DNA from 2 places in the Rhizobium sp. BK491 genome. Region 1 is predicted to be linked to the other one. Evidence: predicted binding sites of a transcription regulator. Region 1 holds the regulator's gene; the other holds the start of a gene.
The links. Region 1 encodes LexA, which represses DNA repair genes until DNA is damaged. Its sites were predicted from a motif close to TGTTCNNNNTGTGTTCNG; they were not measured.
Positions count from the first base shown of each region.

Region 1 (11,082 bases):
GGCAACAACAACCTCTTTCTCGCCAATTCGCACGTCGCACATGATTGCCGCGTCGGCAACAATGTCATCATGTCGAATAACGTCATGTTGGCTGGTCATGTGACCATTGAGGACCGCGCTATTCTTGGCGGCGGCTGCGCTGTGCACCAGTTCACGCGTATCGGCAGGCAAGCCTTCATTGGGGGGCTTACGGCAGCCAGCTACGATGTCATCCCTTATGGCATGTTGAACGGCAATCCTGGCGTGTTGTCAGGATTGAATGTCGTCGGGATGAGCCGCGCAGGGATAGATCGCGCCGTCATTCACCGCGTTCGCCGCGCCTACAAGAGCATCTTCGAAGGCGAAGGATCCATTCGCGACAATGCAGCGGCTATCCGCGAGGAATATGCCGATTGCAAGGAAGTGATGGAAATTCTCGATTTCATTGCTGCCGAAAGCGACCGTGCGCTTTCATCGCCGAATCGCGGCAAGAGCTGAGGGTGGTTTCGGCCAGCGAAAACGGCAAGGGCAGACTGGCGATCATCGCCGGCAGTGGGCTTTTGCCGGTTTACGTCGCCGATGCCGCCCGCCACGCCGGAGAGAATCCTGTCATTATTGCTTTGACTGACGAAGCGGACCGCGACTGGTCTGCCTTCGATCATGCCAATCTTGGCGTCGGCAATTTTGCCGGTCTCGAGGCAATGTTCCGCCGGCACGGTGTCGATCGTGTTGTCATGTCGGGCGGTGTTGCACGACGTCCTTCGTGGCGTCAGGTGCATCCGACCTGGCGCGTCATCAAGGAATTACCCTCCACGATCCGCACTCTTCTTTCGGGAGGGGACAACGCCGTTCTGCAGATGGTCATACGTCTGATTGAGGCCGGCGGCGTTCGCGTCGTGGGTGCGCATGAAATTGCGCCGGATCTTTTGGCGGCGACGGGGCCGCTTGGAAAATTCTCGCCGGCGAAAGAGGATCTGCGCGATATTGCCCAGGGCGCAAGGGCCGCGGATGCGCTGGGGCTTTTGGATGTCGGACAGGGCGCTGTCAGCGTCGGAGGCCGCGTTGTCGCGCTCGAGGGCGCCGAGGGTACTGACAGGATGATCGAGCGAGTTGCCGAACTGCGTGCGGCCGGACGCATCTCGACGCGCCGTCGTGGCGTGCTCGTCAAACTCTGCAAGCCGCAGCAGGATATCCGGGCTGATCTGCCGTCGATCGGCATGTCTACGGTATCGAATGCCAAGAAGGCTGGACTGGCCGGCATCGCCGTCGAAGCCGGCAGAGCGCTGATCCTCGACCGGCAAGCGGTAATTGCCGCTGCCGACGAGGCCGGCATTTTCGTCTGCGGCATCGATCGCGGCCTCAGCGCCGAGGGCTTCATGTGAGCGCGGCGCCTTTGAAGCTTGCCGTCGTTGCCGGAGAAGTCTCCGGCGATCTCTTGGGTGGCGATCTCGTCGCGGCCCTGAAGCGGCGTCACGGTGGTGCGGTCGAGCTGGTGGGCGTCGGTGGCGAGGCGCTGGAGGCACAAGGTCTCCGCTCGCTCTTCGATTACTCCGAGCTCTCGATCATGGGCTTCATTCAGGTCATCAAGCGGCTGCCAAAGCTACTGGCCCGCATCCGACAGACGGCAGATGCGATCGTTGCCGCAAAGCCCGATGTGCTTCTGATCATCGATAGCCCCGATTTCACTCATCGCGTTGCCAAGCGTGTGCGCAAGGCACTGCCCAACCTGCCAATCATCGATTACGTCTGCCCCAGCGTCTGGGCATGGAAGGAATATCGCGCGCAGAAGATGCTCGCTTACGTCGACCATGTACTGGCCGTATTGCCGTTCGAGCCTGCTGCCATGGAGCGGCTGGGCGGTCCGGCAACTACGTATGTCGGCCACCGCCTGACGGTCGATGCTAATCTGCTGGAAACTCGCCGTCAGCGCGCCTTGCGCGGTCTGGCAGGCCCCGATGCCCAAAAGACGATCCTGCTTCTGCCCGGATCGCGTGCATCGGAGATTCGGCAGCTACTACCGGTTTTTGAGCAGGCTATCGAAGAACTTAGCCGGAGAAATAGAAATCTTCGTTTTCTGCTGCCGACAGTGCCGAAGCAGGAGGCGTTGGTTCGTTCGCTGACGGAAAAATGGCAGGTCAAGCCGGATATCTTTGTCGGTCAGGACGCCAAGTGGAGCGCCTTTGCTGGGGCCGATGCTGCCATGGCCGCCTCCGGAACCGTGATCCTGGAATTGGGCCTAGCCGGGGTTCCGGTGGTTTCGACCTATAAGACCGAATGGCTGGCGAAATTCGTGCTGTCGCGGATCAAGATCTGGACGGCCGCCTTGCCGAACCTCATCGCCGACTATGCTGTACTGCCGGAGCTCATCAATGATGTTCTGCGGCCGGGCATGCTGGCCCGCTATATGGAGCGGCTGGCGAGCGAGACGCCGGAGCGTGTGGCGATGTTGGCGGGTTACGATCTGGTCTGGGAGCGAATGCAGACCGAGGAGCCGCCCGGCGATAAGGCGGCGCAGATTGTTCTGGATGTTCTAGCCCATAAAAAAACCGGTCATCTCTGACCGGTTTTTTGTTTCAATACCGAAGCTTAGCGCTTGGAAACAGGCACATATTCGCGCAGCGGAGCACCGGTGTAGAGCTGGCGCGGACGGCCGATGCGCTGATGCGGATCTTCGATCATTTCGTTCCACTGGGCGATCCAGCCGACGGTGCGGGCAAGAGCGAAGAGAACGGTGAACATGGTGGTGGGGAAGCCGAGAGCCTTCAGCGTGATGCCGGAATAGAAGTCGACGTTCGGGTACAGCTTCTTCTCGATGAAATATTCGTCCGTCAAAGCGATGCGCTCCAGCTCGATCGCGATGTCGAGCAGCGGATCGTCCTTGATGCCGAGTTCGCCGAGAACTTCGTGCGCCGTCTTCTGCATGATCTTGGCACGCGGGTCGTAGTTCTTGTAGACGCGGTGACCGAAGCCCATCAGGCGGAACGGGTCGTTCTTGTCCTTGGCGCGGGCGATGAATTCCGGAATGCGGTCGACCGTGCCGATTTCGTTCAGCATGTTCAGGGCCGCTTCGTTGGCGCCGCCGTGAGCCGGTCCCCAGAGGCAGGCGATGCCTGCTGCGATACAGGCAAACGGATTGGCACCGGAAGAACCAGCCAGGCGAACCGTCGAAGTCGAGGCGTTCTGCTCGTGATCTGCATGCAGGATGAAGATGCGGTCCATGGCGCGGGCAAGCACCGGGTTGACGACATATTCTTCGCACGGAACGGCAAAGCACATGCGCAGGAAGTTCGACGCATAGTCGAGGTCATTCTTCGGATAAACGAAGGGCTGGCCGATATGGTACTTATAGGCCATGGCGGCAAGCGTCGGCATCTTGGCGATCATGCGCAGGCTTGCGACCATGCGCTGGTGCGGATCGGTGATGTCGGTCGAGTCGTGATAGAAGGCGGAGAGCGCGCCGACACAGCCGCACATGACGGCCATCGGATGCGCGTCGCGGCGGAAGCCGGTGAAGAAGCGCGACATCTGCTCGTGCACCATCGTGTGGTGGGTCACACGATAGTCGAAGTCCTTCTTCTGCGCTGCTGTCGGCAGTTCGCCGTAGAGAAGGAGGTAGCAGACTTCGAGGAAATCGCCGTGTTCGGCCAGCTGATCGATCGGATAGCCGCGGTGCAGCAGAACGCCTTCGTCGCCATCGATATAGGTGATGCTCGACTCGCACGATGCGGTGGAGGTGAAACCAGGATCGTAAGTGAAAGTGGAGGTGTTCTTGTAAAGGGCACCAATATCAATGACACTCGGGCCGATGGTTCCGGTCTTGACCGGCAGGTCCACCGTCTTTTCACCCCAAGTTAGTTTCGCGCTTTGTTCCGTCATGCTGATCCTCCAAGATTTGGCGGGATTGACGCCATAAAAAGCGCCAAAAGGTTAAGCGACTACCGACTAGCTATATGATCCAGAGCCTAATGCCAAGTTATCCTAACGCCAAATTGTGCAATGCAGTATCAACTTTTGGGCACTGCAGAAGCGTCCTTTCGTATGCTACGCCGGGAAACCGGTCCAATTGAGCTTTGTTCCCGCCGATTTCAGTTGAATTCACTGGATGGTGACGGCACAAATCGCGCAGAAGCTGTAATTTGGCGCGGGGGCAGTCAGCGAGTGCCTAATTTCGAGGCATCCGACCAGCAGGAAGAGAGCAGGGACGTCACCGCGTCTCCGCAACCTCATGCCTTTTCCGCCACCATTACCCTCCGCGCCAAAGCGCAACAATGGGAACGAACACAGGATCAGGCGCCGCTGACGTCGCGTTTCCTGCGTGTCCCGAAGCGTCTTGGAACCGCTGTTCTCGGCTTGATTGCGGAGGAGGCGGCCCATGGCCGTGCTGTTCTTTTCGCGCCGATCTATATGGGTTTGGGTGCGATTATCTGGTTCGAGGCGCAAGTCGATCCGCCTCCGCAGGCGTTTCTCGCAGGCCTCGTTCTGTTTGCTTTGGGTTTTTTGCTAAAGCGCGATGCGGGCAGGCTGCTTCATCACACGCTTTTCGCCGGTATGCTCATCTGCCTGGGCATGGCGCTCGCGCAGTGGGAAAGTTGGCGGGTTTCCACCGTCATGCTCGACTCGGCCGTGACGACGACCGTGACCGGGCAGATCGAGCGACGGGAATTCTATGACAATGGGCGCTGGCGCTATATCGTCCGCGTCGAGGCAACGGAAAAACCCTCTATCCGTCGCGCGCCGCAGCGGGTTACGGTCTTCGTGCGCAAGCAGGCGGAGCCGTTCGATCTGGGGGATCGAATCCGGGGCAGGGCGCGCCTGACGCCTCCGGCCGGACCGGCATTGACGGGTCTCAACGATTTTGCCTTCAGCTCCTATTTCAACGGCATCGGCGCGAATGGCTTTGCCTACGGAACGCCGGAATTATTATCGCCATCCGGTGACAATGTTGCCGGCTCGCTACTGGATGCGGCCGATATCTGGCTCGCTGGCCTGCGCAACAGCATAGGCGACCGCATCAGGCAAACCTTGCCCGGAGATACCGGCGCCTTTGCAGCAGCGCTTGTCACCGATGAGAGACGTGCGATCTCGAAGGATACGACCGAGGCTCTGAGAATTGCCGGCCTGACCCACATCATCGCAATTTCCGGTCTCAACATGGCGTTGTCGGCTGGCATCTTCTATGTCGGTCTGCGCTATTTGTTCAGCCTGTTTCCCGGCGTCGTCCAGGCTTGGCCGACGAAGAAGTTCGCAGCCTTCGGCGCGCTTCTAACGGTAACGGCCTATTACCTCATTTCCGGATTCGGCGTCTCCGCCGAACGCGCCTTCATCATGATGGCGATCATGCTGGTGGCCGTACTTTTCGACAGGCCATCCATCAGCTTGCGCAATGTGGCGCTCTCAGCCATCGTCATCCTAGTCTTGTCACCGTCTCAGGTACTCGGTCCGAGTTTCCAGATGTCTTACGCCGCTACGCTGGCGCTGGTATCAGGCTATTCGCTCTGGAAACGACGGCGGCATCGCGAAAACATCCTGCCGCGCATCCGTCTGTTAAGTCCGCTACTGTTCGTCACGCGCTTCTTTGGAGGTGTGATGTCGACCTCGTTCATCGGCGGTGCGTCGACGGCCATTTTCTCGATCGAGCATTTTCACCGGTTGGCGACATATGGACTTGCTGCCAATCTTGCGGCCATGCCCGTCGTCTCTTTCATCGTCATGCCCTTCGGTATGATGGCGATGCTGCTGATGCCTTTCGGAATCGATGGACCGTTCTGGAAAGTCACCGGTGAGGGACTGGAGCTTGTGATCGCTATTGCAAAAACGGTGGCTGGGTGGGGAGGTGACATTACCTTTGGCCGCCAGCCCGGCTGGCTGATGCCGACTTTCATCGCCGGCTTCCTGATCATGAGCATGCTGCGGACCCGGCTTCGCCATCTGGGCCTGTTGCTGCTGCTGTCATCTGTCGGTGTAGCCGCGTTCGGCTCTGGTGTGCCGAAGCCGGATCTGATGATCTCGGAAGATGGCATTCTGGTTGCCTTGCGCCAGGACGATATCCTCGCCACCAATCGCGAGAGACCGCAGGCCTTCATCTTCGAGCAATGGCAGAAAGCGCTGGTCGCGGCCGAACATCAACCGCCGACCATGCTTCCGACCGATAGCCGGCTTCCGCAGATCAGCAAGACGGATCGGCATAAGCGATTAAGCAATGCCGAGCAGAAGGCGGTCCGCACAGCAATGGAAGAAGCTTTGGACCGCACCATGCAAGGCAGCTTTGCTTGTCAGAAGGGAGCATGGTGTGTCGCCATGCTCGAAAACGGCGCGATATTGGTCACCATCGAGAACGCAGCCTATCTGCCCACGGCTTGCGACACCGGGAATATTATCGTGACGCCAATCCGGCTGCGGCTGGACCATTGCCGCTCCGGAGCAACGCTCATAACCGGTGCGACATTGCGCAAAACCGGCTCCATCGAAATGGTGCTTACCTCAGACAAACCCATTATATCCGCCGCATTCAACAACCCGCAGCGCCCATGGACCAGGCATCGAACTTATGATTGGCGCACCGGCAAATTTAACGCGCCAATTGCAAAGGCACCACCAGTTCTGGACAATTCACCGGTCAGTGATAGCGACGAATAAGGCCGACGAGCTTGCCCTGAACCTTGACGCGATCCGGCCCGAAGATGCGGGTTTCATAGGCTGGGTTCGCGGCTTCCAGCGCGATGGAGGCACCCTTGCGACGGAAGCGCTTCAAGGTAGCTTCTTCATCGTCGACGAGTGCAACGACGATATCGCCGGGATTGGCCGTGGTCGAATTGCGGATAATGACCGTATCGCCGTCGAAAATTCCGGCGTCGATCATCGAATCTCCTCGAACTTCAAGCGCATAATGTTCGCCGGAGCCGAGCATGTCGGCGGGAACGGTAATGTCGTGCGTATTGTTCTGGATGGCGGAGATCGGAACGCCGGCTGCGATGCGACCCATCACGGGTACGGACGCCGAGCCGTTGTGATCGTCATTTGCCACTTTCGACGGAGCGGGCGGGGCAACGGGCTGTGGCTTGCCGAGGCTGCCCTCGATGACGCTGGGCGAAAAACCGCGGCGCTGTTGCAGGCTCGGATTATAGGCGTCGGGAAGCTTGATGACTTCGAGCGCTCTGGCCCGGTTCGGCAGCCTGCGGATGAAACCTCGCTCCTCCAGCGCCGTGATCAGGCGGTGAATGCCGGATTTGGATGCCAAATCCAGTGCATCCTTCATCTCGTCGAAGGATGGCGGAACACCGGATTCCTTCATGCGTTCGTGAATGAAGAGAAGCAGTTCCTGCTGCTTGCGCGTCAACATCGTCTTGGAACCCCAGAATCAAGAAAAGCCGTGAAACAAATCCAGAACGGACACTATATGTTCCATATGTGTTCCGCAAGTGCTTAAATTTCGGTAAAGCCTTGTGGGGCCAGTTAAATAATTACCATTTGCGAATAGATCGGATCGGAACATCGAGGCGCCATATCTGCGTTAACCCATGGAAAAATATGAGAAATGCCGCTCTGTTCGCTCCCAGGGCCTTGTCGTTCAGTCCGTGCGCCCAGCATTTGGATCAAAGTGCCACACTACTGCATAAGCCGGCTATGGGAGAGAATCAGCAATCACGTTTGCGAGATCGCCTTCAATCCATGTCGTGTGCTTCGGGATGTTCCGTCCTTCCATCTTGAATTGCTTGGGGGATGGGCGCAAATCTGCTTCCGCAAGCAAACAGGAGAAGCCATGATTTCGTCTCCGCATCCGCTGGATCATCTCGTGCTGCCGACCGTCAATATCGCTCTGGCGCGCGAACGCCTCGGCAAGCTCGGTTTCACGGTGGCTCCAGATGCGCGCCATCCCTTTGGCACTCAGAATGCCTGCGTCTTCCTTGCCGATAAAACCTATCTCGAACCTCTGGGCGTCGCATCTCCGGAGCAATGCGAGAAGAGCATCGTGGATGGCAATGTTTTCGTCGCGCGCGATCAGGCTTATCGTTTCCGGGTGGGGGATGATGGCTTCTCGGCCGTGGTATTCGGTACGGATGATGCGGTGGCGGATGACAAGCGTTTCAACGCGGCGGCGATTTCGGCGGGGCGAATGCTGGATTTCTCCCGTCCGATGAAGATGCCGGATGGAACCGAAACCACGGCAGGCTTTCGTCTTGCCTTTGCCGCCGATCTGCGCGCGCCGGATTTTCTCGCTTTCTGCTGTCAGCGCATCAATCCGCTGCCGGCTGATCGCAGCGCGCTCGAGCGTCACGAGAACGGCGTGACTGGTATCGCGCGGGTAGCGCTTTGCGCGCCGAAGCCGGCGGTCTATCGCGGTTTCTTCGAAGAGGTTGTCGGCGCCCCACGCATTATGGAGCATTCCTTTGGCCTGACAATCAGGACTGCCAATGCCGATCTGGAGATTTTGACGCCCGAAGGAATGGAGGCATTCTATGATCTGCCTGTTCGCACGAATGATCCGGGGCTCAGGGCGCGGGCAATCCTTTTCAAAACGCGCGATCTTTCCGTGACATCGTCGCATTTCACTGCTAACGGCGTCACCTATACGCGTAAGAACAATCGTCTATTGGCGAGGTTGGCGCCCGGTCAGGGCGCATTGTTCGCCTTTGAGGAGATAAAATGAGCACAAATTCCGAAGTCACCGTCGGCGAGGGTGCCTCCAAGGTCCTTTTTTCCAATACTGCAAAGCTGTCGCTGATCGCCGGTCCCTGCCAGATGGAAAGCCGCGACCATGCTTTCATGGTTGCCGGCGTTTTGAAGGAACTTTGCGGCAAGCTGGGCATCGGCCTCGTCTACAAGTCCTCCTTCGACAAGGCCAACCGCACTTCGCTGTCCGGCAAGAGGGGCATCGGCCTGGAAAAGGCGCTGGAGGTTTTTGAAGACCTGAAGAAGGAATATGGCTTCCCGGTCCTGACCGACATCCACACGGAAGAGCAGTGCGCCATCGTTTCCAAGACGGTCGATATCCTGCAGATCCCGGCTTTCCTGTCGCGCCAGACAGACCTTTTGGTTGCCGCTGCCAAGACCGGCCGCGTGGTCAACGTCAAGAAAGGCCAGTTCCTGGCGCCATGGGATATGAAGAACGTGCTTGCCAAGCTGAACGAAAGCGGCAATCCGAATATTCTTCTTTGCGAGCGCGGCGCCTCCTTTGGCTACAATACGCTTGTTTCCGACATGCGCTCGCTGCCGATCATGGCGGCGATGGGCGCGCCCGTCATCTTCGACGCGACCCATTCCGTGCAGCAGCCAGGCGGACAGGGCGGTTCGACCGGCGGCGATCGCCGGTTCGTCGAGACACTGGCGCGCGCCGCCGTCGCCGTCGGTGTCGCAGGCGTTTTTGTCGAGACGCATGAGGATCCGGACAATGCACCGTCAGATGGCCCGAACATGGTCTATCTGAAGGATATGCCGCGGCTTCTGGAGAAGCTGCTGGCCTTCGACGCCATCGCCAAGGCCTGAAACGTAGCCGGCATTCAACAGGCTGACATGAACTTGCGTTACGGGCCTGCAGGAGTGCCAAATCGCGGCGCGGATCGCCATTGAAATTTCCGCGCCTTCGATTAAGACGATTTAAATCGATTTATAAACCAGCGAGCAGGGAGCTATCATGACCGCAATCACCGACATTATCGCCCGCGAGATTCTCGACAGCCGTGGCAATCCGACTGTCGAAGTCGATGTCTACCTCGAAGATGGCAGCATGGGCCGCGCGGCGGTTCCGTCGGGTGCGTCGACCGGCGCGCATGAAGCTGTCGAGCTTCGCGATGGCGGCAAGCGCTACCATGGCAAGGGTGTCGAGAAGGCCGTCGAAGCCGTCAATTCGGAAATCTTTGACGCGATCGGCGGCATGGATGCCGAAAACCAGATCCAGCTCGACAACATCATGATCGAGCTCGACGGCACGCCGAACAAGTCGCGCCTCGGCGCCAACGCCATCCTCGGCGTCTCGCTCGCCGTTGCCAAGGCTGCTGCCCAGAGCGCCAACCTGCCGCTCTACCGTTATGTCGGCGGCGCTCACGCCCGCCTGCTGCCAGTCCCGATGATGAACATCATCAACGGTGGCGCCCATGCCGACAACCCGATCGACTTCCAGGAATTCATGATCCTGCCGATCGGCGCTGACTCGATCCGCGAAGCCGTCCGCATGGGCTCAGAAGTCTTCCACGTTCTGAAGAAGGAACTGGCATCGCAGGGTCACAACACCAACGTCGGTGACGAAGGTGGTTTCGCACCGGGCCTTTCCAGCGCCCCGGCAGCTCTCGACTTCATCATGAAGTCGATCGAGAAGGCCGGCTACAAGCCGGCCGAAGAAATTGCTCTCGGCCTCGATTGCGCTTCGACCGAATTCTTCAAGGACGGCAAGTATGTTCTCGAGGGCGAAGGCCGCACGCTGGAATCCGGCGCCATGGCTGAATACCTCGCAGAACTCGCAGCCAAGTACCCGATCGTTTCGATCGAAGACGGCATGGCTGAAGACGATTGGGAAGGCTGGAAGACGCTGACCGACCTCATCGGCAAGAAGACCCAGCTCGTCGGCGACGACCTGTTCGTCACCAACTCTGCCCGCCTGCGTGATGGCATCGGCATGGGTGTAGCCAACTCGATCCTCGTCAAGGTCAACCAGATCGGCTCGCTGACCGAGACCCTCGACGCCGTGGAAACTGCGCACAAGGCGAACTACACCGCCGTCATGTCGCACCGCTCCGGCGAAACGGAAGATTCCACGATCGCCGATCTCGCTGTCGCCACCAACTGCGGCCAGATCAAGACCGGCTCGCTGTCGCGTTCGGACCGTCTTGCCAAGTACAACCAGCTCATCCGTATCGAGGAAGCGCTTGGCCCGCAGGCAAAATATGCCGGCCGCTCCATCCTTCGTGGCTGATATCCGAAGCCTTGGATCCGCACGGGTCTGCGGCCAGATTGTTTGCTTGGATCGAACCGCGCCTTCGGGCGCGGTTTTTTGTTGGTCCTGGCAGTTAGAGTCAACGGACAGTTAATCTCTGCCGGTTATCTTGGCTGCAGGTATTTGATTTCATGTGATCTTGTTTGGGCCGAACGGGCTTTGAGGAGATCGCGCAA
Region 1 covers NZ_JACIAR010000001.1:183,646-194,727, forward strand. The annotation lists gene lpxA (acyl-ACP--UDP-N-acetylglucosamine O-acyltransferase) at 1-477, shown strand, start outside; gene FHX05_RS01025 (LpxI family protein) at 480-1,361, shown strand; gene lpxB (lipid-A-disaccharide synthase) at 1,358-2,539, shown strand; gene gltA (citrate synthase) at 2,566-3,855, opposite strand; gene FHX05_RS01040 (ComEC/Rec2 family competence protein) at 4,384-6,615, shown strand; gene lexA (transcriptional repressor LexA) at 6,596-7,318, opposite strand; gene FHX05_RS01050 (VOC family protein) at 7,739-8,626, shown strand; gene kdsA (3-deoxy-8-phosphooctulonate synthase) at 8,623-9,462, shown strand; gene eno (phosphopyruvate hydratase) at 9,611-10,885, shown strand.

Region 2 (11,082 bases), on a different contig from region 1:
GATTGGCAATGCCCTTGCCGGCGATATCGGGGGCCGAGCCATGCACGGGTTCATAGAGAGCCTTGCGCTTGCCGGTCTTTGCATCGGGGGCGCCGAGTGAGGCGGACGGCAGCATGCCGAGGGAGCCGGTGAGCATGGCGGCGACGTCGGAGAGCATATCACCGAAGAGGTTGTCGGTGACGATGACGTCGAACTGCTTCGGCTGGCGCACGAGCTGCATGCCGCCGGCATCGGCCAGCATGTGCTCGAGCTGCACGTCGGAATATTTTTCCTTATGCGTCGCGGTAACGACCTGGTTCCAGAGCACGCCTGATTTCATGACGTTGCGCTTTTCCATCGAGCAGACGCGGTTGTTGCGGGTGCGCGCCAGTTCGAAGGCGACGCCGGCAATACGCTCGATCTCGTAGGTGTCGTAGACCTGGGTGTCGATACCGCGCTTCTGGCCGTTGCCGAGGTCGATGATTTCCTTCGGCTCGCCGAAATAGACGCCGCCGGTGAGCTCGCGCACGATGAGGATGTCGAGACCTTCGACCAGCTCCGGCTTCAGCGAAGAAGCGGATGCCAGCGCCGGATAGCAGATGGCCGGGCGCAGGTTGGCGAACAGCTGTAGATCCTTGCGCAGGCGCAGTAGGCCTGCTTCCGGACGTACTTCGTAAGGCACGCTATCCCACTTCGGGCCGCCAACGGCGCCGAAGAGCACGGCGTCAGCCGCCATTGCCTTTGCCATGTCGGCATCGGAGATCGCCGCGCCATGCGCATCATAGGCGCTGCCGCCGACAAGGCCCTCGTCGGTGACGAAGCCGGCGTTCTTGGCCTCGTTCATGTAAGCGATGATCTTGCGAACTTCACCCATGGCCTCTGGGCCGATGCCGTCGCCCGGCAGGAGGAAAAGATTGCGCACTGTCATGAGGAAGCCTCCGCGAAAGAAAAAGTTGCGGGGTTTTTAGACTTCCAAATGCGGCTTTTCAAGCGAGGAAGAGGCCGAAACGGTACGGTTTTCGGGCGTATTGGACCGAAAGCCTACCCTCGCCCCATCGGGGAGAGGGTCGCGCGGAACGCGCGGGGTGAGGGGGCGTTACCGGAGATTTAGGTAAATCTGGTATCGGCAGCTTCGTGCCGCCCCCTCATCCGCCCTCCGGGCACCTTCTCCCCGAGGGGAGAAGGGATGTCCGAACCTTACTCAGCCAGCCCGAGCGAAGCGAGATAGGCTGATGATGCCGGGATCTTCGACTTGTCCTTGATCTCGATGATCAGACGCGGATTGCTGTTAAGCTTGGCAAGGGCGGCAAAGACGGCTCGCCAGTGGATGTTGCCTTCGCCGAGGCTCCAGTGGCGGTCGGCATAGCCGTCGGCGTCCTGCAGGTGGACATGCTGCAGGCGGTTGCCGGCGGCATGGACGTAGTAGTCAACAGGAGGAGCGCCCGTATAGCCATGGGCGTAATGGGCATGACCGGTGTCGATCGAAACGGCGACGGCGGGTGAATTGAAGCTGTCGGCGAGGCCGACGCGGATATGAGGATCCTTGTCCTCGATGTTCTCGATGACCATGGTGAGCCCGATGTCTTCGGCGCGCTTGACCGCTTCTTTCAGCGTCAGATGCGTGTATTCGATGATCTTTTCGCGCTCGCCCTTGTTGTTGTCGAGGTTGTTGTAGGACCACGACGTATAGGGGCTATGGATGACCATCTGCGTGGCGCCGATATTGGCGCAGACGTCGAGCGCCTGCAGCAGGCGCTTGGAGACGACGGCGCGGACGTCCGGGTCTTGCGAGGCGATGACGAAGCCCCAGAACGGACCGTGGATGCCGAGACGACCCTGATGGCCGTCGAGCAGCTTGCGGGCGCGCTCGGCCAGCGGAGCCCAATCGCCGTTCAGGATTTCGGCTTCGACAAAGCTCTGCAGCTCCAGATCGCGCGGCTTTTCGAGCAGCCAGTTGCGATGGATTTCGACGTCGTCGAGCGTCATGGCGGCGCCGACAATGGGAAGGGAGGTCATGAAGGGGCTCCATTGCGTGGAGAAAATTTAAGGGTGGGAGAGACGGCCCGAAGGATCTCGGCGGTCTGTATGGACCTCCTTCTTGTCGATCATATTACAGCGGGCGGGAAAGACGGCGTCTGAGCTGTTTTCGCGGGATTTGCGGTCTCCGCTCCTGGGCTGTGATAATTGCGGGATAGTCCCACTCCCCGCAGGCGGGGAGAGGGGACTATTATGCCCGGCATGAAAAAAGCCGGGCGCAAGGCCCGGCTTCGAAACATGCGATAAGGGAAAGACCGATCAGGCAGCCCAGGGGCGCGATGCGGCGTTCGTCTTTTCGAAGTCGCTGATCGCAGAGGATTTTTCCAGCGTCAGGCCGATATCGTCGAGGCCGTTCAGCAGGCAGTGACGCTTGAACTCGTCGAGTTCGAACTTCAGCGAGCCGCCGTCCGGGCCAGTGATCTCGAGGTTTTCCAGATCGACCGTCAGAATGGCGTTGGAGCCGCGCGAGGCGTCGTCCATCAGCTTGTCGAGCTCTTCCTGGCTGACCTTGATCGGCAAGATGCCGTTCTTGAAGCAGTTGTTGTAGAAGATGTCAGCGAAGCTGGTCGAAATAACGCAGCGGATGCCGAAATCGAGCAGCGCCCACGGAGCATGCTCACGCGAGGAGCCGCAGCCGAAATTATCGCCGGCGACGAGGATCTTGGCATTCTGATAGGCCGGCTTGTTCAGCACGAAATCCGGGTTCGGAGAACCGTCTTCATTGTAACGGGCTTCAGCGAAGAGCCCCTTGCCGAGACCCGTGCGCTTGATGGTCTTCAGATAATCCTTCGGGATGATCATGTCGGTATCGACATTGACGACCGGGAGGGGTGCTGCGACACCGGTCAACTTCACGAACTTGTCCATGGGGTCCTGCCTTCATTCTCGTCTAAGCACGAATTATCCTGCCAATAGAGCAAATCCGGCCCGAAATGAAGGAAAATCTTGGAAATGCTCTAAAACGCGGCGCTTTGGGTCCTCGTGCCCTTCAGGACGCGGCCTGATCGCACACATAGGCCCGCCGGATAGACCACCCTGCCCTGCTTTCAATCCTAGAGGTCGATGATCGTGCCGCGACCGTCGTTCCAGATGCGCATTTCGCGCTGGCCGTTCGTCTTCGCCTTGGCGTGCACCGGGGCCGGCTTCATGCGCAGCGAAATCGCGCGGGCTGCCATCAGCACGGTAAGGATAGCGCCGACGGCGAGCGTGACCGAAACGGTAAACAGCGCCATAGCTGCAAACACGGTGATACCGGCAAGCGCGATGAACAGGGAACGGATATTCTGCATGGTCGAGACCTCTCTACATCAAGCAATGTGGCCCTCATGATTGTCATCTGCAAGAGGAGCATGGCTTTTTGTTGACTTGCCTGCCGATTAAAAGCGCGGCAAAACGGCACAATGAGCCAATCTGCGAGCCAAAACCCCCCGTCCCGTCCCGCTCGTCTGCGCCGCTCGGTCTTGAGCGTTCCCGCTATCAACCGACGCGCGCTGGACAAGCTTTCGAGCCTCGAATGCGACGCGGTCATCTTCGATCTCGAGGATTCGGTTTCGCCGGAGAAAAAGGCCGAGGCGCGGGAGAATCTCCGGGCCTTCTTTGCGGTCTCGCCGCTTCCCGGCAAGGAGCGGATCATCCGTATCAATGCGCTCTACTCCAATTTCGGTGCCGATGACCTGGCGCTGGTTACGGAGGTGGAGCCGGATGCGGTGTTGCTGCCGAAGGTGGACGAGCCGCAGGACGTGAGCGATGTCAGTGACCGGCTTGCGGAAGCCGATGCACGGGAAGACTTGCGTATCTGGGCCATGATCGAGACGCCGCGCGGCATCCTGAATGCGGCGGCGATCGCCGAAGCCGGGCGCACGGCAGGAAGCCGGCTCGATTGTTTCGTCGTCGGTCTCAACGACCTCAGAAAGGAAACGGGCGTTCTGCCGCAGCCCGGTCGCCCCTATCTCGTGCCCTGGCTGATGCAGGTGATATTGGCCGTCAGCGCTTACGGCCTTGAGGCGATCGACAGCGTCTTCAACGATTTCAGGGATGCTGAGGCATTTGAGGCCGAATGTGGCCAGGGTGTCGCCATGGGCTTTGCCGGCAAGATGCTGATCCATCCAAGCCAGATCGAGGCGGCCAACCGCCATTTCGGCCCGGCTGAGGCTGCCATTGCCGAGGCCGAAGCCATCATTGCGGCTTTTGCCGCACCCGATGCCGCCACTCTCAATGTCGTGAACCTCGGCGGACGGATGGTGGAGCGGCTGCACCTTGTCCAGGCGGAAAGACTCATTCATAAAGCTCGCCTGATCGAACAGCGCTCTTCGGGCACGGCAGCGGCGCCCCGCACCGAGGTCTGACCGTCGAATTGCCCGGCCAAATACGAAAGATGCCCTAATGAAACTCTACCGCTTCCTCACCGGCCCCGATGACGCTTCCTTCTGCCACAAGGTCAGTGCGGCGCTGAACAAGGGCTGGGAGCTATACGGCTCGCCGACCTATGGCTTCAATTCTGCAAGCGGGCGTATGGAATGCGGCCAGGCCGTCGTCAAGGACGTTGCCGGCAAGGATTACGATCCGGATATGAAGCTTTCGGAGCAGTAAGCCGTAACTGAAGTTCTTCGCCCAGGTTGGCTTACGATCGGGGTTGGTATTACCGATCCGTCGCTTCCTCAGCACTTTCCTCAATACGCTCCATGTCCTCGTCGCTCAGGCCGAAATGGTGGCCGATCTCGTGGATCAGGACATGGGTAATGATGTCGCCGAGAGTTTCGTCGTTTTCAGCCCAATAGTCGATGATCGGCCGGCGATAGAGGCGGATCTTATTGGGCATATCGCCGGTCTGGGCGGTAAAGCGCTCCGAGATGCCGCGACCTTCGAAAAGGCCGAGCAGGTCGAAGGGGGTTTCCAGCGCCATATCCTCGAACACTTCGTCATCCGGGAAATCCTCGATGAGAATGACGAGGTTGCCGGTGAGCGAGCGGAATTCCTCCGGCAAGTGGCTGTAAGCCTCCATTGCCAGGGATTCGAATGTGCTGATGGAGGGAGAATGGCGATCCCGCCAATCTTCGCTCTGGTCAACGCGAGCCATGAATATTCCTTCCTTGGCTGGTCATATAGAGACTTTGCGCTGCTTTTACGAGAGCGGAATAGAGCGTGATGCCGAAAAGTGTTTGAGCGGTTTTCGATCGACATCATGCTCTACTTTTTTGATTCTAGAGCGGATTCGAATTTTCGGGCGACAGACCGAAATCATCTGGCTCGGTTCACAGGAATATTTTCTTATGAAATGGTGTTGACTCTTTCTCCAAGCTCTGGAATCCATAAGAACATAACAGGAACATTATCGATCTGGAGTGAACGTCATGGCCGAGGCTGCCGTGGCGCGGGAAACGCTTTTTGCCCTGCGTGAAACCATTGCCCGACTGGAAGGCAGGCCGATCCCGGCACTGGCAGCCTCGGCGCATGAGGCTTTGGCAGACAAGCCGGTGAGGGAGGCGATGGGTATTGCGAAATCCCTGCCTACTGAGCCTACGCTTGAACAGTCGCTCCTTCAGATCGGCGTCGATGAGCTCGATGCGGCGCTGCAAGGCGGTTTGCCGCTCGATGCGCTGACGGAAATCCGCTCGCTCGGCCTGCGCGATGCCGGGGCGGCGAGCGGCTTTGCCCTTGCGCTTGCGGCGAGACTGTATACGCGAGCATCGGATAAGACCGTGGCCAAGTCTCCGGTCCTATGGATCGGCGATACGGTGGCAACGATGGAGGCAGGCCTGCCCTATGCCATCGGCATCGGCGATTTCGGGCTGGAGCCTCAGGCTCTCCTGCAGGCGTCGCCGCGCAAGCTCGACGATGCGCTCTGGGTGGCGGAAGCAGCCCTTGGCAGTGCTGCCTTTGCCGTCGTCATTCTGGAAGTGCGCGGCAATCCCGCCCGTTTCGGTCTGACCGAAAGCCGGCGGCTGGCGCTGAGGGCCAAGGCGGCGGGACGGCCCTTGTTTCTGTTGCGACAGGGAGGCGAGGAGGAAGCAAGCAGCGCCCTCTTCCGCTTTTCCGTCGAACCCGCGCCGGCACAGGCGCGGCCCCTGCCGGACGGATCGGTGCTTGGCGGCAGCATCGGTCACCCGGCTTTTCGTCTGACCTTGGAAAAGAGCCGCAACCCGGCGCCTCTTTCCATAACCCTGGAGTGGAATGCCCATGACCGCCGCTTTGCCCCTGTCTCCGATGTTCAGTACCCCGCCTTTCCCGGCGAACACGCAGCGCATTCTGGCGCTGACCTTCCCGCATCTGCCGACCGATCGGATCGCGCGCAAGCGCTGGGGTCTGTCCTGGCGTTCGACAGGCAGGCTTGAAGCGCCGCCGCTTGCCTGTGCCGGCAAGCTCAACAATGCCATGCGGCTGACTGCGCTCAATGAACGGGCTGAAATGATCGGCCTGAAGCAGGGTCAGGGCGTGGCCGAGGCAAAGGCGATCTGTCCTGATCTCGATGTCGTCGAGGAGGATCCGGTCGCGGATCGCAAGCTTCTGGAAGCGATCGCCGACTGGTGCGACCGCTATACGCCGCTGGTGGCGATCGACGGCAAGGACGGCCTTTTTCTCGATATTACCGGCTGCGCCCATCTTTTCGGCGGCGAAGAGGCGCTGCTCGAGGATATCTTGATCCGGATTTCCCGACTGGGCTTCGATGTGCGCGGCGCCATTTCCTCTGCGCCCGGCCTCTCCTGGGCCGTCGCCCGCTTTGACGAGAGCCGCATCGTTCCGCCTGAAGCCATGGAAGAGGCACTGGCACCGCTGCCGGTTGCATGTCTTCGGCTTGGCGAGGAGATTGTCGCCGCTTTGCAGAAGATGGGCCTGAAGCAGGTCGGCGACCTTCTGGCAGCACCGCGTGCGCCGCTTGCCCGCCGTTTCGGTGCGCAGCTAATGTTGCGGCTCGATCAGGCTGTCGGCCTCGTCGAGGAACCGATTTCGCCGCGTCGCCCGGTCGCGCAATTGTCAGCCGAGCGCCGGCTTGCCGAGCCGGTGCAGGCGGAAGAGGATATTCTTCAGCTTGCCCGCCAGCTTGCCGAAACCCTGAAGCCGAGGCTGGAGGCGCGCGGCGTCGGCGGCCGTTCCTTCGAGCTTCTGCTTTTCCGGGTGGATGGGGCGGTTTTCCGTATCGCGGCCGGCGCATCGCAACCACTGCGGGAGCCGAACCGGATCGCCAGCCTGTTCACGGAGCGCTTCGGCGCCATTCATGACGATCTCGATGTCGGTTACGGTTTCGAAATCATCCGCCTCAATGTGCTTCAGCATGCGCCCTTCGATGCCATGCAAGGCGATTTTGTCGGAGAAGACCGCCAGGAAGGATCTCTTGCCGCCTTCGTGGATCGTGTGGCCGCCCGGCTGGGGCCGGACTGTCTGCAAGGGTTCGAGCTGCGGCAGAGCCATATCCCTGAGCGGGCCGTGCGGCCGCTGCCGGCCATGGCTATCCTCGCCTCGAAGCGGCGCACAGGTAAGGAGGATGCCGGCCATCATGGTTTCTTCCGCGGCGAACGGCCGCTCCGGCTGTTTCGTATGCCGGAGCTGGTCGAAACCATTGCTGCCGAAGTGCCCGACGGCCCTCCCCGGCAGTTCCGCTGGCGGCGGGTGATGCATCGGGTCAGCCGGGCCGAAGGGCCGGAGCGGCTTTCGGCGGAATGGTGGGTCGAGGAAAAGGAAGAGCCTGCCCGCGATTATTTCCAGGTCGAGGATGAGGAGGGCCATCGTTTCTGGCTGTTCCGCAAGGGGCTCTATGGCCGAGGCGGCACAACGCCGGATTGGTACATGCACGGGGTCTTCGCATGAACGCGCGCCCGAGCTTTCACGAACCCGTACCCTTCTTTGAGATCGGCGTGAGAACGAATTTCTCCTTTCTTGAAGGTGCCTCACATCCGGAGGAAATCGTGGCGCAGGCCGCCATCCTGAAACTTTCCGGATTTGGGATCGCCGACCGCAATTCGGTTGCCGGCGTGGTCAAGGCGCATGCGCATACCAAGCTTCTCCGGGAGAAGTACAAGGAGGGCATTGAGAAGAACCTGGAGCTTCAGGCGAAGGGCAAGCCAGAAAAGCCGCTTCTGAAGCCGGTTCCTTTCCAGCCTGGCGCGCGCCTTGTGTTTTCGGACGGTACACCTGACATTCTTGCCTATCCGGAAAACCGAAAGGGCTGGGCGCATCTCTGCCGGCTGCTGAGCGCCGGTAATCTGCGCGGCGAAAAAGGCACCTGCATCCTCAATGAAAGCGACCTCGTGGAATGGGGTGACGAGATGATGCTGGCGCTTATTCCCGATGCGACAAGTGTCGAGACGCAAGAAGGGCAGGAAAAGCTGGAGCAATGCCTGAAGCGGTTATGGATGCGCTTCGGCAGGAAATTCCACATGGTCCTGTCGCCGGCCTATGACGGGCGGGACCGGATGGTCTTCGCCACGCTTTCCATCCTGGCGCAGCGCAATGGCGTGCGGCTGATCGCCAGCAATCAGCCGCTCTATCATGCGACCGAGCGCAAGCCGCTTGCCGATATCGTCGTTTCGATCCGCGAACATGTATCGATCGCCGAGGCTGGTTTCAAACTGGCAGCGAACGCCGAGCGCTACATGAAGGACGCTGCCGAGATGGCACGTCTGTTCCGGGATTATCCGAAGGCTATAGCCAATACGCAGAAGTTTTTTAGCCGGCTCTCTTTTTCACTGGACGAGCTAAAACACAATTATCCCGACGAAAGCGTTCCTGGAGAGACCGTTGCGGAGACGCTGAAGCGGCTGACATGGGAGGGCGCCGAGTGGCGCTTTCCCGGAGGGATCCCGCCAAAGGTTTCGGCGCAGATCGAGCATGAGCTCAAGCTCATTCGGGAACGGCAATATGAGCCTTATTTCCTGACGGTGCACCGCATCATGGAGTTTGCCCGCAGTGCGAATATCCTGTGTCAGGGGCGCGGATCGGCCGCCAATTCGACGGTCTGTTATTGCCTTCGGATTACCGAGGTCAATCCCGAATTAACAAGCCTGCTTTTCGAGCGCTTCATCTCGACGGAGCGCGAGGAGCCGCCTGATATCGACGTTGATTTCGAGCATGAGAAACGCGAAGAAGTCATTCAGTTCATCTACAGGCATTACAAAAAGGAGCATGCCGGGCTGACCGCGGCGGTCACCAGCTATCGGGCGCGCTCGGCCGGCCGCGAAGTGGCGAAAGCCTTCGGTTTGTCGGAGGATGTGCAGTCGGCCCTTGCAAGCGGTGTCTGGGGCTGGTCGACGGAGGAGCTGTCCGAGCGTGAGGCGAAGATTGCCGGCCTCGATCTCACGAACAAGACGACACGCAACGTCCTTTCCTATGCCTCGACGCTGATGGGGTTTCCGCGGCACCTGACCCAGCATGTCGGCGGCTTCGTCATCACCCGGGATCGGCTGGATGAGGTCGTGCCGATCATGCATACGGCGATGGACGATCGCTACATGATCGAGTGGAACAAGGACGATCTCGACAATCTCAACATATTGAAGATCGACGTGCTTGCGCTCGGCATGTTGACCTGTCTCGCCAAGGCTTTCGACCTCCTGCTGTTGCATTACGATGTGAAGAAGGCGCTCGCCGATCTTGGGAGCAAGGAATATCCGGATGGCAAGCCGGTTTATGACATGATCTGCCGTGCCGATACGATCGGCGTCTTTCAGATCGAAAGCCGGGCGCAGATGAGCATGCTGCCGCGTCTGCGGCCCCGCAGATTCTATGATCTGGTCATTGAGGTGGCGATCGTTCGCCCCGGCCCCATTCAAGGAGACATGGTTCACCCTTACCTTAAGCGGCGGGATGACGATCTTCACAAGCGGCCGATCGAATATCATCGTCCGGAGTTGAAGGCTGTTTTGGAGCGAACTTTGGGGGTTCCGCTGTTTCAGGAACAGGCGATGCAGATCGCCATTACCGCGGCCGGATTTTCGCCCGCCAAGGCCGATCGGCTGCGCCGATCCATGGCGACGTTCAAGCGAACGGGGAGGGTCGATGAATTCAAAAAGGATCTGGTTTCGGGCATGGTCGCGAATGGCTATCCTCAGGACTTTGCCGAACGCTGTTTCAGCCAGATTGAGGGCTTCGGCGAATATGGTTTCCCTGAAAGCCATGCGGCGTCCTTCGCTCTGCTCGTCTATGCCTCGTCCTGGTTCAAGACCTACTATCCGGATGTCTTCTGTGCGGCGATCCTCAATGCCCAGCCGATGGGCTTCTATGCGCCGGCGCAGCTTGTGCGCGATGCGCGCGAGCATGGCGTCGAGGTGCGGCCGGTAGATATCAATCGTTCCAGCTGGGATTGCCTGCTGGAGAAGGCGCGTTTCGATCCGGGCGCGATCGAGCCGCGTCATGCGTCGATGCGCGATGATATCAAGACGCAATGTGCCGTCCGCCTCGGCTTCCGGCAGGTCAAGGGTCTGTCCGAGGAGGAGATGAACCAGCTCGTCGAGCGCCGGGGCGATGGCTATCGGTCCGTGCGCGATCTTTGGCTGCGCTCCGGGCTTGCCAAGGCGCAGATCGAGCGCCTGGCGGATGCGGATGCGTTCGGTTCCATCGGCCTCAGCCGTCGTGAGGCGCTTTGGGCTGTGCGGGCGCTCGATGCCGGCAGTGCCGCCGAAACGCTTCCCCTCTTCGATCTCGGCGACCATGCGGAGCTGCAGGTCGAGCCGGCGGTTACGCTGCCGGAAATGCTGCCTGGCGAGCAGGTCATCGAGGATTATCGCTATCTGTCGCTATCCCTGAAGGCGCATCCGGTTTCCTTCCTACGTACCGATTTCGCCCGGCAGGGGATCGTGCAAAGCCGGGATTTGCCCGGTATCGCCAGCGGCCGCATGGTGACGATCGCCGGGCTGGTGCTGGTGCGCCAGCGGCCGGGTTCGGCCAAGGGGGTGATCTTCATGACGCTGGAGGACGAAACCGGTGTCGCCAATGCGATCGTCTGGCGGAAAAAATTCGAGAAGTACCGCGCCATCGTGATGGGCGCGCGGCTGGTCAAGATCCGTGGCCGGCTGCAGAGCGAAAGCGGCGTCATCCATGTGGTGGTCGATCATATCGAGGATATGACGCCGGCAC
Region 2 covers NZ_JACIAR010000006.1:50,211-61,292, reverse strand. The annotation lists gene leuB (3-isopropylmalate dehydrogenase) at 1-907, opposite strand, end outside; gene FHX05_RS24245 (sugar phosphate isomerase/epimerase family protein) at 1,177-1,995, opposite strand; gene leuD (3-isopropylmalate dehydratase small subunit) at 2,275-2,883, opposite strand; gene FHX05_RS24235 (hypothetical protein) at 3,069-3,305, opposite strand; gene FHX05_RS24230 (CoA ester lyase) at 3,417-4,361, shown strand; gene FHX05_RS24225 (DUF1737 domain-containing protein) at 4,399-4,605, shown strand; gene FHX05_RS24220 (metallopeptidase family protein) at 4,655-5,092, opposite strand; gene FHX05_RS30485 (hypothetical protein) at 5,367-6,347, shown strand; gene FHX05_RS24215 (DNA polymerase Y family protein) at 6,388-7,818, shown strand; gene FHX05_RS24210 (error-prone DNA polymerase) at 7,815-11,082, shown strand, end outside.
Region 2: a site for LexA is predicted at 5,327-5,344, ahead of FHX05_RS24220 (metallopeptidase family protein). Genes of this name have one in related genera too.